Regions from separate parts of the Lactobacillus xylocopicola genome, predicted to be linked through region 2. Evidence: predicted binding sites of a transcription regulator. Region 2 holds the regulator's gene; the other holds the start of a gene.
What was found. The regulator Rex, encoded in region 2, represses fermentation and respiration genes when NADH is low (regulators of the CRP and FNR family bind a similar motif). The targets are predictions, from matches to a motif close to TTGTGAANTANTTCACAA.

Region 1 (8,138 bases), 330 kb from region 2:
TAATTTGCAAAGGAGATATTTCATGTCGAAATTAGTTTTGATCCGTCACGGACAAAGTGAATGGAACCTTGAAAACAAGTTTACGGGCTGGGTTGATGTTAACCTATCAGACCAGGGGGTTAAGGAAGCCAAGAACGCAGGTAAGCTGATTAAGGAGCATGGTTTGGAGTTTGACCAAGCTTATACCTCGGTGTTAACCCGGGCGATTAAGACCCTGCACTATGCTTTAGCAGAAAGTGACCAACTTTGGGTGCCAGAGACTAAGTCATGGCGGCTGAATGAACGTCACTATGGTGGGTTGCAAGGTTTGAACAAGCAGGACACAGCTGACAAGTACGGCGACGACCAGGTTCACATCTGGCGCCGGTCATATGATGTGCTGCCACCGAAGCTTGAGGATGATTCAGAATTTAGTCAAGTGCATGACCGCCGTTACGCTGACCTTGACCCGAACATCATTCCACGGACTGAAAACCTCAAAGTGTGTCTGGAACGGGTAATGCCATTCTGGGAAGATCACATTGCGCCTGACTTATTGGCTGGTAAGAACGTCATTATTGCCGCTCACGGTAACTCACTGCGTGCCCTGACCAAGTACATTGAGAACATTTCCGATGCTGATATCATGGACGTAGAAATGAAGACCGGTGAACCAGTTGTCTACACCTTTGATGACCAATTAAAGGTTACTAACAAGGAAAAGCTGGACGACTAAGTTTTAAAATTAAGCTGTTAACTAAAAATCTCTCAAGTAGTGCATCTTGGGAGATTTTTTGGTATTAAACGTTCGCTTAATTAAAAACACGACTTCAGCAGGATAAGCTATATTTTATGCAGGTGAGTCTAAATTTAAAACCGCATCAAAGACGCTCTGGGGTAGTTTGATGTCACTGCGGGCGGCCTGGCGCTTATTGAGGCTCTGACGGCGCAACAATTGTTGCTTTTTCGAAATACTACGCTGTTCACCGTTAACTGCAGCGTTTTTACGCAATGGAGGAACATCAACTCGGGCAATAACCTTATTTTCAATAATTGCTTGAACGGGCATAGGATATAACCGGCGCGGGATGGCATATTTTAACTTTTCCACTAACTTATGTGCAATTTGGTCTGCTTGTTGACGCGGTACTAGGATATCTAAGGCATCGACCGGCGCATAGTTGATTTGCGTCTGGATTTTGACAATATCAACGGGCTCATAGTCGAGGAATTCGGTGTCGAGAGTCGCGTAACCGTGTGTGAGTGACTTTAGACTGTTAAAGAAGTTGTAGGCAATTTCAGAAACAGGTAATTTGTAGGTAAGAGTAACCAAGTCTTGCTGATTATCAATGTCGAGTAATTCGCCATAATGTTCCTCACAAAGTTTCATGACTGCACTGAGATAGGTGTTGGGAGTGGTAATAATGGCTTTGACGAAGGACTCGCACACGTGATCGATTATAGCGAAGTCGGGAAACTCCACCGGGTTGGTAATGGTTAAGTATTCACCCTGTGGTTGCTGATTTTTAAGGTAGACCTGGTATGTAGCGTTGGGTGCGGTTGTTAAGACTTCAACATGATATTCGGTACGCAGCCTTTCTTTGATAATTTGCAAGTGGAAAATGCCCAAAAAGCCGCAACGAAAGCCAGCGTCAAGTGCTTCAGACTGTTCCGGTTTATAGTGAAACGAAGTATCATTGAGAGCAAGCTTGCTGATTGCCTGCTTAAGTTCCTCATAACTCGTCTCCCCCTTTGGAAAAAGTCCCGCATAGACCATTGATTGTGCGGGCTTAAAGTTGGGAATTGCGGTAGTTGCAGGATGCGCGGTAGTAGTTATGGTTTCACCGACCTGCAGGGCCTGAACGTCTTTGAGGCCAGTTACCAGATAGCCAACTTCACCGGTTGTTAGTGTTGGGACTGCTTTCATATCTGGGTTGAAAATCCCGATAGACTGGGCCGTAAATGAGCTATCATGGCCCATTAGTTGTAACTTTTGCTTAGTCTGCAAGTGACCATCAAAGACGCGAATGTCCGCGATAATTCCCTGATATGGGTCGTATTGGGAATCAAAGACTAGAGCTTTAAGAGCAGCAGTCGGTTCGCCCGTTGGGGCAGGAATTTCTTGGTAGATGGCTTCAAGGACTTGGTGGACATTTTGTCCGGTTTTGGCAGAAATCTTTAAGATAGGTCTACTTGCAAATTCAGGTCGCAGCTTGCGAAGCTGTTTTTCTGTTGCTGCAATGTCTGCTGCAACATTATCAATTTTGTTAATTACCGGAATAATCTTCAAGTTGTATTTGATAGCGAGCCGCAGATTGGCAATTGTCTGAGCCTGAACGCCCTGGGTTGCATCTACCAATAAGATGGCGCCATCACTGGCAGCCAAGCTTTTGGCCACTTCATCAGAAAAATCAACGTGCCCAGGTGTATCAATCAGGTTATATTCATATTCTTGGCCATCAGCACCATGATAAAAATTTCGTACCGAGCGAGCTTTGACGGTAACACCATGTGTTTGCTCGACTGCCATACTGTCTAGTAGTTGGGCACTAAGCTCGCGTTCACTGACGGTTTTAGTCTGCTCCATGATGCGGTCAGCTAGGGTGGACTTACCGTGATCAATATGTGCAATAATAGCAAAGTTCCGGATATTCTCGCGCTTCATATTATTTATCTACCTCTATTTCCTTTTGTAAACCTTGTAAGTAGAACTTTAGTATTTGCTTGGCTTCGGCTTCTAAGTCAATTTGAAAGCCTGTGAAATTTACTGGCAAGTGGTCATGGTGAAACTCATCTAACTTCATCATGTTGATTAGACCACTGATGATGGCACTCTGAATTACAAATAGATGGCTCGCCTGCTTGACTGAAAGGCGAGGAATACGGTCAGCAATTGCCTGTCCCAGTGTCTGGTTAATCTGGTAGAGTTTTTGGCGCTCGGCTAGCGTTTCTTCCCGGTCAGCTGCAGCTTCTAAAATTGGCGCACGGAGGGCATTAAGGCGTACTAAGTCGGCTTGCTTGTGAATTAACAAGTGATTTTGTTGTAATAAAAACTCAACCAGGTCTTCCCAGGTGGATAATTCCGGTTGTGACTGCCAGCTGTTTAAAGCAGCCTGCAAGAAGTCTTGGTAACCTGCCAAGAGCAAGTACATAAAAATATTCTCTTTGGTTTTAAAGTAGTTAAATAATGTTCCCTTGGCTACGCCAGCTGCATGTGCAATCTGAGCCATTGAAAGCTCATAAAAATCGTGTTCGTGAAATAGCCTACCCGCTGCGGTAGCAATCAACTGTTTTTTAGCTTTTCTTGCCGTAGGTGTTAATGTATGCATATAAGCCTCCGTTATTTTCAATAATGACCATTGGTCATTTTACAAATGAATCAACTTTTTAGCAAGAAAAAGCTCTTACGAGCTGGCTAATAAACTGGCGGACTTAGAATAATAACAATAACTTGGGGATAGCAGAATTTTTTATTAGGCCTAACTTAAGTGCTAAAATTGGGTTAGTAATCTTGCTTCTAGGAGTTGAAAATTGTGACTAAAAAAATTTTAATCTTGCATACCGGTGGGACTATTTCGATGTCAGAGGATGAAACGGGTAAAATCAGGCCCAATGCCCAGAACCCGCTTGCAACTGTCTCATTAGCAGCTAGCGGTAAAGTTGAACTAGTGACAGAAGAAATCTTCAACTTGCCCTCGCCCCATATGACACCAGAGCGGATGTTGGACTTGTCGCTCAGGATCAGGCGGGCTGAGGCAGCAGGGTTTGATGGTGCAGTGGTCACACACGGCACAGATACGCTGGAAGAAACGGCCATTTTTTTGGACCTTACCATTTCCAGTCAGCTGCCCGTGGTAGTGACGGGCGCGATGCGCTCCTCTAATGAAGTTGGCAGCGATGGAATCTATAATTTTCGCCAAGCAGTTGCGGTTGCAAGTGCGCCAGATTCGCTTGGTAAGGGCGTAGTGGTGGTGATGAACGACGAGATTCACTCGGCTCGTTATGTGACCAAGACTCATACGACCAATGTCGCTACCTTTCGTACACCTACTTTTGGGCCGATTGGGATTGTCTCTGACGGGCACGTTAATTATGTGCAAACCATCAATCCGCAGGAGCATTTGCCGATTGACCGAGTGTTACCAGGTGTCTTTTTAGTTAAGGCATACGCAGGCATGGGTCCTGAACTATTACAAGCATTGGACCGTCCTCAGACTAAAGGAATTGTGATCGAGGCACTGGGGGCCGGTAACATGCCGCCGCAAACGCTAGGTGCTTTACAGTCCCTAATTGACCATGGCATCCCCCTTGTTCTAGTTTCACGCTGTTTCAACGGTATTGCGGAACCGGTCTATGATTATGAGGGCGGGGGAGTTAACCTGGCACAGATGGGTATTATCTACTGCCGCGGTTTAACTGGTCCCAAGGCGCGGATTAAGTTACTGGTCGGCTTGAGTGCTGGACTCACTGGCCGTCAACTCAAAAAATACCTAAACAGTTAAGAATCGTTTGCACTATAAATAGTGGACGATTTTTTAGTTAGGATAGTTTTCTAAGTCAATATGTGATAAACTTAACATATATGCTGATGCAACCGATTACAAAAGGAGACAAAGTGATGACTGATCAAAAAAATATTGCTTGGGATGCTAATTACGATGTAGTTGTGTTGGGCTTTGGGGGAGCTGGTGCAACTGCGGCAAGATTTGCTGCTGATGCCGGTGCTAAAGTGTTATTGGTCGATTCGGCCCCAGAAGGTCATGAGGGAGGCAATACCCGCTACTCTGCTCAGTTAATCGGGACGGGTAAGGACTTTGCCGAAACGAAAAAATATTATGAAAAATTGACTGCGCCAATGGAACTTGACGAAGAGATGATAGATACCTTTGTTCAGGGCATGGTTGACATGCCAGAGTACGTTGAAAAGTATCTTGAGGTTAAGCCTTGCCGCGCCCGCCAATTTGCCCCGTTTCTGAAGAATTCGTATGAAGAGTATCCAGAGTTCCCAGGAGTCCATTCTTACGACTATACAACTGTTGTGGAGAACTTATTTGATGCCTCTTTATGGCAAAATCTGAAAACGCAAGTCCTCAAGCGTAAAGCTAAAATCACGGTCTTATACAATACCCCGGCACAAGAGCTAATTCAGAATCCGGAAACAGGTAGGATTGAAGGGGTGGTTATTGACCGTACGGGTAAGCAGCTTAAAGTCCAGGCTAAGAATGGTGTCGTGCTGGCAACTGGCGGCTTTGAGAATAACCAGCGCATGATTGAAGATTTCTTAGGGGCTAAACGGGTGGCACCACTGGGTACGTTGTACAACCAAGGGATGGGGATTACGATGGCTCAAGCAGCCGGTGCCGACCTGTGGCATATGGCTAACTACGAGAGCCTAGGTCTCCTGCACGGCATGGCCTTTGCCGTGCCCGCCGGCGAGCGCGGGCGCTTAATGCTTGGCGAACAAAATGACGTTGTTGCACAAGGTAGCTCCTTTGTGATTGGTGACGATGGCACCAGGTACTTTAATGAAGCTGAAGAAAACCGCCATGGCCATATTAAAAACCACGGTTTGTGGAAGGTGCCGCTAAATCAGGAACATCCATATTTAATTTTTGATGAAAATAAGAAACGAGAACTGGATGCCGATGATATTATTGGCGATTACAAGCCATACACGGAACACGTGCTGAAGGCTGACTCGATCGAAGAGTTGGCGGACAAGATTGGGGTTGAAGCGCAAACACTTGCAGCTACGTTGAAGCGCTTCAACCAAGCAGCCGAAGCGCAAGATGATACAGAGTTCCACCGGGCACCGGCAACGATGAAGGCACTAGCTGGCAAGCCAGTCTACGCGGTTCAAATGGAACAGACCATGCTCAATACCCAGGGTGGTCCTAAACGCAACACCCGTGCAGAAGTTCTAAATACTAAGGGCGAGCCGATTCCGCACCTGTATTCGGCGGGTGAATTGGGTGGTCTCTGTGCTAACCAATACCAAGGCGGGGGTAACCTGGCTGAATGTCTGATTTGGGGCAAAATTGCTGGTGTAGAAGCTGCTCGCCTCAAGGATGACATCACTGTTGATGCTGTTAGTGGAGGGTCTGCTCAGGCAAGGTACCTGGATTCAGATCTTAAGCAAGAAGACTATCCAACTGCCAAGAATCAGTACATTGGCCGGTCGACGACCGGTATGGGTGATGAGCTTGTTGTCCGGGTCACTGTTGGTGAACAGAAGCGGCTTACTAATATTGAGGTGCTAAAGCAGGATGAGTCAGCCGACTATGGTCTAAAAGCCGTAAAAACTCTGCCCGCTGAAATGGTTAAGCAGAATAAGGTTGATGTTGACGCTGTTTCTGGAGCTTCCAGTACCAGTCGCGGCTTAAAGGATGCGGTTAATGATGCCCTGAGTAAGATTAACTAGTAGTAGAATAGTGCAAAAAGGGTTATTTCAAACAATAATCTTTTTTTATGTATATTCATAGGTTAATCTAGTGGTTTTTATGGTAAAGCAGCGTTACCTGGTATACAATTCAGGTTAGTTTTAAGTTGATTGGAAGAAAAAATGAATTTTACTCAATTACGTTGTTTCATCAAGGCGGTGGACAATTCAAGCTTTACGATTGCGGCCGAACGCTTGAATTTTTCGCAATCAGCCGTTTCAAAAAATATTAAAGATTTGGAAAATACTATCGGTGTACCCCTCCTTAACCGGGCCCATCACCGGATTTCGCTGACTAATGCAGGTAAGTATTTCTACCGCGTGGCGCGCAATGTTGTTGATGATATGGACTATACAGTTTCGTATTTGCAAAGCAAGCGTAATGATCCAGAAACGCTTCTGCGCATAGGGGTCACTGATACACCGTTAGAACAAAAGTTATTGCCCCTGTTTTTGCGTAAGTTGCGCGCAAATGGTAGCAACTTAAATGTGCAATTTGTCTTTGTACTCAATAATTCGCTGGGTGAACTGCTCAATCATCATGTAGACTTGTGTGCCATTGCCCAAGATGATGTTAATGTGGTTGAGGATGTAAAGTTTAGACCGTTAATTCAAGGTAAATTTGTCTTGGCTTGCCCAGATGATTCGCCATTAGCTCAAAAAAATCAAATTTCTTTAAAAGATTTAGAGCAGATAGACATTTTTTTACTTGATCCTAATAGTTCACTCAATGTGCAGATGAAGTATCAACATCTCTTGATTAATAATATGGGCATGGATCATATCAAATTTGTGCAGGATTACCTGTCAATGGGAATTTACGTTAAGGGCGGCTGGGGCTACGGTATCCTACCTAACTTTATTGCTGATTATCAAACCACCGGTATTTCTTACGTTCCAATTGACTACAAGGATATTTCGCCATATGGAATTGCTTATATGGAATCCTTTACCAATGAATCTGTGATAGAAGAAGTAGTTACTACCATGAAAAAGGCAATTGCAGAATACACTAACGAAAATAATAATAAGTAATGCACAAACTTAGCTTGCTTTAAAGATGCTTGTAATCATCACGAAAAGGTTGATATTACAAGCATTTTTTAGTGAGCACTTTTTTGCACAACGGCGAGCATTCCATTTGGTAATCCTCAATTCTAAAATTGGTGCAGCCTTTCACTTGATCAATAGTATTATGAAAGCGATTAAAAGATTTGCTTCAAAAAAAGTGAGGGATGGAAATGGAAAATATTTATGACGTGATTATTGCTGGTGCTAGTAACTCTGGTGCGATGGCTGCTTGTGCGGCTGCCGAAAAGGGTGCTAAGGTCTTACTGATTGATAAGTCAGACAGTTCGCAGTACCTGTTTCGGTCATTCTTTGCGGCATTAGACAGTAATGCGCAAAGAAGAGCAGGAATTAAGGTTGACAAGTCAAAGTTAATCAACTTCTTAACGCTGTTCTATCAAGATAATGTAGATGAACGCTTGCTCTGGACTTGGGCTAACCATGCTGATGAAACAGCTAACTGGCTTGAAGACAATATTTTAAAGCCTAACGGCGGTATCCTTAGACCGCAGGAAGATGCTCATTATGAAACAATTGTCAACACTGCCTTTAACACGGAATTAGCAATTGCAACGCCTGAAGGTGGCTGGGCGCATTACGGTGAGTGGATACTCGACAAGGTTAAGGAGCTGGGCGTGACGCTTAAGTACAA
Region 2 (8,138 bases):
AGGATATTTTTGCTAATGTAAATTTTAGCACAATAAGTCTTAATAAAAAATGGTTTTGGGGATGTACTAACTAGGGTTAAGTGCCACGACAAAGTGCAAAAAATACAAGAAAAATGGTGGAAGTAAATGTTAGAGATACGGTCAGGCAATAGACTATAACGATTGGCCAGTTATTAGAGCCATATAGCCTCGAACACTTAATTAGTCTGCTTCATGCCAACGTTGAATTATGATAATTTTGCAGCCGCCTGAATACCAAGGCAAGCGGCAAAAAAGCTTTGGATTAGGTCGTAGTCCAAAGCTTTTTTAACTTAATTAAAATTCATCTAGCTCGGTCAGAGCTGTTTCCCAGGCACTGTTGGCTTGGGCCAGGTCTTTTTCAATCGCCGTCAGCTGGTCTTGGAGCGGTCCCAGACGGTCGAAGTTAGTTGCAATCTCGGGATCCGCCATTTGCGTCTGCAGCTCTTCTTGCTGGTGTTCCAGTTGATCAATCCGGTCTTCAACTTCTTCAACCTGGCGCTGTAGTTTACGCTGCTGGGAGTCACGTTGTTTCTGCTCTTGATAAGACAACTTAGTTGGCTTGTCATCAATTTGACTACTGCTGGTGGCTGCTACGACTGCAGCACTTTGGTTATCTTGCTTGGCTTTTTCTGCTAAATAATAGTTATAGTTACCGTTGTAGAGTTGAGCCTGGCCATCTTTAACCTCGACAATTTTGTTGGCTAGCTGGTTAATAAAGTAGCGGTCATGAGACACAAACAAGAGAGTGCCGTCAAAGTCCTGGAGGGCCTGTTCCAAAACCTCTTTAGCCTCTAGATCCAAGTGGTTGGTTGGCTCATCCATTAGTAGGAAGTTATTATGTTCTAATGCCAAAACCGTCAAAGTTAACCTAGCCTTTTGCCCACCTGAAAGTTGGCTGACCGTCTTATCAATATCCTTGGCGGTAAACAAGAAACTAGCCAAAATCGAGCGCACATCCCGTTCTGGCATGGTCTTGTGGCGGTCCCAAATGGTATTCAAGACGGTTTGGCTAGGGTCGAGCAGTTGGAGTTCTTGGTCGTAATAGCCGGTATCGAGAGCTGCTCCGTACTTGATTGAACCAGCCTTAGCTTGCAGTTCCCGCATAATAGTCTTGAGCAAGGTGGACTTGCCAATCCCATTAGCGCCAATCACGGCTACGCGATCTCCTTGATTAATTTGTAAAGAAATATCCTCAACCATGGTCTTAGTGGGGTAGCCAATCGCCAAATTACGCAAAATCAAGACTTCCTTACCGGAAGGTCGGTCAGCCTTGAAGGTCATTCGCACCTTGGTCTTGTGCTTGGGCGGATTAATTCGCTTGAGCTTTTCGAGCTGTTTACGGCGGCTTTGAGCCCGTTTAGTTGTTTTGGCCCGGACGATGTTTTTCTGAATAAATTCTTCGTCCTTCTTAATTTTTTCTTGCTGTTTCTCGAAGGCTTCTTCCTGCTGGTGGTCGCGCAATTCGCGCTCTTGTACATAGTTAGTGTAATTGCCCTTGAACACAGTTAATTGGCCAAATTGTAACTCGAAAATCTGGGTAGCTAAGTGGTCTAGGAAGTATTGGTCGTGCGACACAACTAGGATTGCCCCAGGATAGTTTTTTAGGTAGCCTTCCAGCCAGTCCAAAGTATCGAGGTCAAGGTAGTTAGTCGGTTCATCGAGTAGGAGCAGAGGTGGTTTACGCAGGAGCAGCTTTACAAAAGCAAGCCGCGTCTTTTCACCGCCAGATAGATTAGCAATGACCTTGGACCAAGTCGCCTCAGGAAAGTTAAAACCATTCAAAATACTTTTGATGTCAGCCTGGTAAGTGTAGCCCCCTTTTTGCTCAAAATCGAACTGCAACTGGTCATATTGCTTTAATAGTTCTGGATTATGAGGTTGGGCGGTAATTTCTGCCTGCAAAGCGTGCAACTGTTGCTCCATCTTAATGAGCGCAGCAAAGACCTCGACCAGCTCGTCCCAGATAGTCTTATCTTCAGCTAGTCCGTTTTCTTGGGCAAGGTAACCGACCTCGACGGCCTTATTGACAGTAAATTCGCCCCGACTAGCCTCTTCCTCGCCCGTCATAATTTTGAGTAAAGTTGTTTTGCCAACACCGTTAGGCCCAACTAAGCCAATTCTGGCCTGGTCAGCAATTGAAAAGTTAACATGCTGAAATAGGGTGTTCGCCCCAAATTGTTTTTCTAAATCGTGTCCTTGTGCAATGATCATATTTTTTCACCTAGAAACTATTTTAGCATACGAAAAGAACTTACAGTGGGCCTCTTACTATTAAGCAAAGAAAGTTGAAAGTAGCCCTCGTTGACAGTGTTTGCAAGATTGTGAAAAAAATATTTGCAAATAGCGTAACGTTACGGGTAAAATAATACTAATTGATGAGCAATTCACAAGAAGAAGGCTCAGGCAATATTTAAGTTGGAGGCTCTTTTAAAAAATGGAAAAAATAAAAATACCCACGGCGACAGCTAAGCGCTTGCCGCTGTACTATCGCTATTTAATTATCTTAAACGAAGCGGGCAAAGATAAAGTTTCTTCAACTGAACTCTCGGAAGCAGTTCAGGTTGATAGTGCTTCGATTAGACGCGACTTTTCTTATTTTGGCGCGCTGGGCAAACGCGGTTATGGTTACGATGTCAAAAATTTGCTTTCCTTTTTTAAAAAGATTCTAAATCAGGATACATTGACCAATGTGGCCCTGGTCGGCGTTGGTAATTTGGGACATGCACTGCTCAACTATAACTTCAAGCGTAGTAACAATATTCGGATTTCTTGTGCCTTCGATATTGATCCCAAGATTACCGGTAAAATCCTAAGCGGGGTGCCGGTATACGGTATGAGCGAATTGAAGCAACAGTTGAGCGACCAACAGATTACAATTGCGATTTTGACGGTGCCATCGACCACTGCCCAACAGACGGCAGACGATATGGTCGAAGCTGGAATTAGGGGGATCATGAACTTCACCCCAATTCGACTCTCAGCTCCAAGTGGGATCAGGGTCCAGAACGTTGACTTAGCGACGGAATTACAGACCTTGATTTACTTTCTTGACGCCGATAAACCCAAGTAAGCAACAGCCTGCGGATAAGAGTTAAGAATAATTAGCACTTTAACTGAAAAAGTGCTAATTTTTTCTTGCATTTTATCTGAAAAAAGGTTATTATCTTAATTGTAAGTTAGCACTTGATGAATATGAGTGCTAACAATTAAAAAGATTTTTACTAATAGGAGGGACAAACGTGTTACAACCAATAGGTGATCGCGTGATCGTTAAAGTTAAAGAGGAAGAAGAAAAGACTGTAGGCGGAATCGTCCTTGCTTCGAATGCTAAACAAAAACCAACTGAAGGCGAAATTGTCGCGGTTGGTGAGGGAACTTATGCTGAGAATGGCAACAAGATTCCAATGACGGTGAAGACAGGGGACGTCGTCCTGTATGATAAGTACTCAGGTACTGATGTCAAGTACGAGGGCGAGAAGTACCTGGTCCTGCACGAAAAAGATATTTTAGCAATTGTTAAGTAGTTAGGGAGCGGATAAAATGGCAAAAGATATTAAATTTTCAGAAAAAGCAAGACGTTCTTTATTAAAGGGTGTTGACCAGTTGGCAAATACCGTTAAGGCTACGATTGGCCCTAAGGGTAGAAACGTTGTCTTGGAGCAATCTTATGGTAACCCGGATATTACTAACGATGGTGTAACGATTGCCAAGGCGATTGAACTGAAAGACCACTATGAGAATATGGGTGCTAAGCTGGTGGCTGAAGCAGCTCAGAAGACTAACGATATTGCCGGTGACGGTACTACGACTGCTGTTGTTTTGACCCAAGCAATCGTGCGCGAAGGGATGAAGAACGTAACTGCCGGTGCCAACCCAGTTGGCGTGCGGCGCGGAATTGAGAAGGCCACTAAAGCAGTTGTGGACGAATTACACAAAATTAGCCACACGGTTTCTTCAAAGGATCAAATTGCCCAAGTTGCTTCCGTTTCCTCAGCTTCCAAGGAAGTCGGTGACCTAATCGCTGATGCCATGGAAAAGGTGGGTAATGACGGCGTTATTACCATTGAGGACTCACGGGGAATCGAAACTGAATTGTCAGTGGTTGAAGGAATGCAGTTTGACCGCGGCTACCTGTCACAATACATGGTAACCGACAACGATAAGATGGAAGCTGACTTAGAAAGTCCTTACGTCTTAATTACCGACAAGAAGATTTCTAATATCCAAGACATCTTGCCACTTTTGCAAGAGATCGTTCAACAAGGTAAGTCACTGCTTATTATTGCTGATGATGTGTCGGGCGAAGCACTGCCTACTTTAGTTTTGAACAAGATTCGTGGTACTTTCAACGTCGTTGCCGTTAAGGCTCCAGGTTTTGGCGACCGGCGCAAGGAACAACTGCAAGATATTGCTGCCTTAACTGGTGGTACGGTTATCACCGAAGACCTCGGCCTTGAACTCAAGGACACTAAGCTTGACCAATTGGGTCAAGCACGTCGCATCACGATTACCAAGGATTCAACGACCATTGTTGATGGTGCTGGTTCGGATGAAGCAATTAAGGAGCGGGAAGATTCAATTAGAAAGCAAATTGAAGAAACCACTTCAGACTTCGACAAGAAGAAGCTGCAAGAACGTTTAGCTAAGTTGACTGGTGGGGTAGCAGTTATTCACGTTGGTGCTGCTACTGAAACTGAACTTAAGGAACGTCGCTACCGCATCGAAGATGCTCTGAACTCTACCCGTGCAGCTGTTGATGAAGGTTACGTTGCTGGTGGTGGTACTGCTCTAATTAACGTGATGGGTGTTGTTAGAGACCTTAAGGGTGACAATGACGATGAACAGACTGGGATTAATATCGTACTTAAGGCTTTGGCTGCCCCAGTTCGGCAAATTGCTGAAAATGCTGGTGAAGATGGTTCCGTCATCTTGAACAAGCTTGAAAGTCAAGCCAAAGAAGTTGGTTACAATGCCGCTGATGGCGAATGGGAAAACATGGTTGAGGCCGGTATCATCGACCCAACTAAAGTTACCCGGACCGCTCTGCAAAACGCCGCTTCGATTGCTGCCTTGCTGCTAACAACTGAAGCTGTCGTTGCCGAAATTCCAGAAGATAAACCGGCTGCTGATCCTGCCGCTGCTGCAGGTGCTCCTGGCATGATGTAGTTGATATAACTGAATATACGCTAAAAACTGCTCGCTTGAGCAGTTTTTTTGTAAGTTAAAATGCTGGCTTTCCGTCAAACTATTGACATTATATGATAACAATATTAATATGTTTACTTGTATTATTATTATTATTATTTTCACATGAAAGGATAGTTAATGGAATGCTTAAGTTTATTAGGCGTTTTAGTCATAGTCGTAGGGTTTGCACTCGGCCTGGATACTGTAGCCGTTGTGGTCATTGCTGCGCTTGTAACGGCATTAGTTTCAGGTATTGATTTTGTCTCTTTTTTACGGAATTTGGGTAAGGGCTTTGTTGATAACCGAATGGTATCCTTGTTTTTCCTGACTCTACCAACAATCGGTATTTTAGAAAGGCATGGTCTCAAGCAAGCCTCAGTTAATTTAATTAAGAAGCTGAAGAACTTGACGCCTGGTCGGATTTCGATATCTATACGGCAATTCGTGAACTGGCGGGCATTTTTGGTATTTCACTTCAGGGGCATGTTCAGTTTATTGCTCCCTTAATTAATCCAATGGCGCAGGCAGCGGGTAAAGTTAACGGAGAATTAACGGCTTTGGAAGTTGACCAAATTAAAGGCCGAGCTGCGGCCAGCGAGAATTTTGGAAACTTCTTCGCCCAAAACCTCTTTGTGGCCTCCTCAAGTGTTTTATTGATTTCAAGTACCATGAAGTCATTAGGTTACCCAGTTAATCCGTCAGGGATCGTGTTGAATACTATTCCGATTGCACTGATTTGTTATCTATTCTGTTTATATTATAACCACGCTTTTGATCAAAAGTTGCAAACAAAGAGGGAGAAATAATGGTCGCATTAGTTAATAATATGTTGCTCGGTTTTTTTATCTTAATCGGCTTGTTCTTTTTAGCAGCTGCGATTGAGTCGTGGCGCGATCAAACTAATTCAGTACGCTGGGGAACAGGACTATTTTGGTTCTTGTTTGCCTTATTGTTTGCCACTGGACAATGGCTTCCAAGTGAAGTCAGTGGCGGGTTACTCGTGGTAATTGCCTTACTGTCATTGTTTAAGCAGGTGCGTGTTGGTCATATTAAGAAAATAAATAAAAAGTTAGCTGACCAAACAGTAAAAAGGATCGGCAATTGGATTTTTGTCCCTAGTATCTTACTGGCTATTTAGGCACTCGTAATTGGTCAATTTACTAGTTTAGGCGGACAAGTTGGTATTGGCATTGCTGCGATTGTTTCCTTGATTATGGCCATGATTCTGACTAGATCAACTGCTAAAGTTGCCTATGAAGACACGCAAAGAATGGTGCGCTCAGTTGGTTCTGCTGGTATTTTACCGCAACTGTTGGCAACTCTGGGGGTAGTTTTTACTGCATCTGGGGTTGGAGACGTTACTGCCAAGGCTATTTCTGGTATCTTTCCCGTGGGTAATCACCTTTTGGGAGTCAGCCTTTATTGCATTTCGATGGCCTTATTTACAGTTATCATGGGTAATGCGTTTGCTGCTTTTGCCGTTATTACTGCTGGGATTGGTATTCCATCTGTAGTTGCTCAAGGCGGTTCGCCTGTTATTGTAGCTGCTTTAGGAATGACTGCAGGCTATTGTGGTACCTTGTTAACACCGATGGCAGCTAATTTCAATACTTTACCCGTTGCCTTGATGGAAATGAAAGACCCGTTAGGGGTAATTAAGCAACAAGTTCCAATTGCGCTGAGTATGCTAGTGGTTCATATTGTACTGATGTACTTTTTAGCCTTTTAAAATATAGAAGAGAAAAGAGAAAAATAATGAAAATTTTAGTCACAGGTTTTGATCCTTTTGGAGAAGATAAAATTAACCCCGCAATTGAAGCTGTTAATCGTCTAGCTGATGAGATAGCGGGCACCCAAATCGTTAAACTGGAGCTTCCCACCGTCTTTGGCGAGTGTGCCCGGGTGGTACATGATGCAATTGTGAAAGAGCACCCCGACTATGTGCTGAATATTGGTCAAGCCGGAGGCCGCGCAGCGCTGACGCCTGAACGGGTAGCCATTAACTTTGATGATGGCCGGATAGCTGACAACAAGGGCTATCAACCGATTGCCACCCCGATTCAAGCGGCTGGGCAAAATGCTTACTTTACCCAGCTGCCAGTTAAGGCGATGGTGCGGGCAATTCGGCAAGCGGGTCTTCCAGCAGCCGTCTCAACTACTGCCGGAACCTTTGTGTGCAATCATATTATGTACCAAGTACAATATATGATTGATCAGGAATTTCCTGAGCTAAAAGCTGGTTTTATGCACATTCCATTTTTGCCGGAGCAAGTAATTGACCGGCCAGAAATGCCCAGCCTTAGTTTAGTAGACGATGTCAAAGGCATTACCGCGGCAATTAAGACAATTGTCGACTTGGATGGAAAAGACGATATCCCGAGCGTTGAGGGCCAGATTGCCTAAAAATGATGAAGTGTAATATTAACCCCAACAGAAAAGAGATCGTTTAATTGCGGTCTTTTTTCTTTTAATGTCAAGTTAGGTATAATAGCAGTAAAGCAGAGAAAAAGAGGAATAGATGGCAAAAGCAAGTCTTACTCCAATGATGGAGCAATATCATAAAATTAAGCAACAATATCCCGATGCTTTTCTTTTTTATCGTGTCGGCGATTTTTATGAATTATTTGAAGATGATGCGGTTAAGGGTGCGCAACTATTGGAATTGACACTAACTCACCGGTCAAACAAGAGTGAAACCCCTATTCCAATGGCGGGGGTCCCTCACGTTGCAGTGGAATCTTATGTCGATACGCTGGTCGAAAAGGGTTATAAGGTCGCCTTGTGTGAACAACTAGAAGATCCTAAAAAAGCTCGGGGCATGGTCAAGCGGGGCATTATTCAGTTAGTGACCCCCGGTACACACATTAGTGACAAGCCTAGCCAAGCTAAGGAGGTTAACTACCTAGCCTCGGTGGTGACTACGAAAAATT

Region 1: a site for Rex is predicted at 4,542-4,559, ahead of R8389_RS07055 (FAD-binding protein). Genes of this name have one in related genera too.

The regions. Positions count from the first base shown of each region.
Region 1 covers NZ_AP026803.1:1,454,558-1,462,695, reverse strand. Annotated here, with positions in the region: gene R8389_RS07075 (2,3-diphosphoglycerate-dependent phosphoglycerate mutase) at 23-715, shown strand; gene lepA (translation elongation factor 4) at 830-2,644, opposite strand; gene R8389_RS07065 (TetR/AcrR family transcriptional regulator) at 2,646-3,308, opposite strand; gene R8389_RS07060 (asparaginase) at 3,558-4,481, shown strand; gene R8389_RS07055 (FAD-binding protein) at 4,598-6,400, shown strand; gene R8389_RS07050 (LysR family transcriptional regulator) at 6,542-7,453, shown strand; gene R8389_RS07045 (FAD-dependent oxidoreductase) at 7,660-8,138, shown strand, end outside.
Region 2 covers NZ_AP026803.1:1,121,795-1,129,932, reverse strand. Annotated here, with positions in the region: gene R8389_RS05600 (ABC-F family ATP-binding cassette domain-containing protein) at 316-2,232, opposite strand; gene R8389_RS05595 (redox-sensing transcriptional repressor Rex) at 2,456-3,091, shown strand; gene groES (co-chaperone GroES) at 3,261-3,545, shown strand; gene groL (chaperonin GroEL) at 3,562-5,187, shown strand; partial or broken gene R8389_RS05580 (DUF969 domain-containing protein) at 5,347-6,014, shown strand; partial or broken gene R8389_RS05575 (DUF979 domain-containing protein) at 6,014-6,937, shown strand; gene pcp (pyroglutamyl-peptidase I) at 6,964-7,611, shown strand; gene mutS (DNA mismatch repair protein MutS) at 7,727-8,138, shown strand, end outside.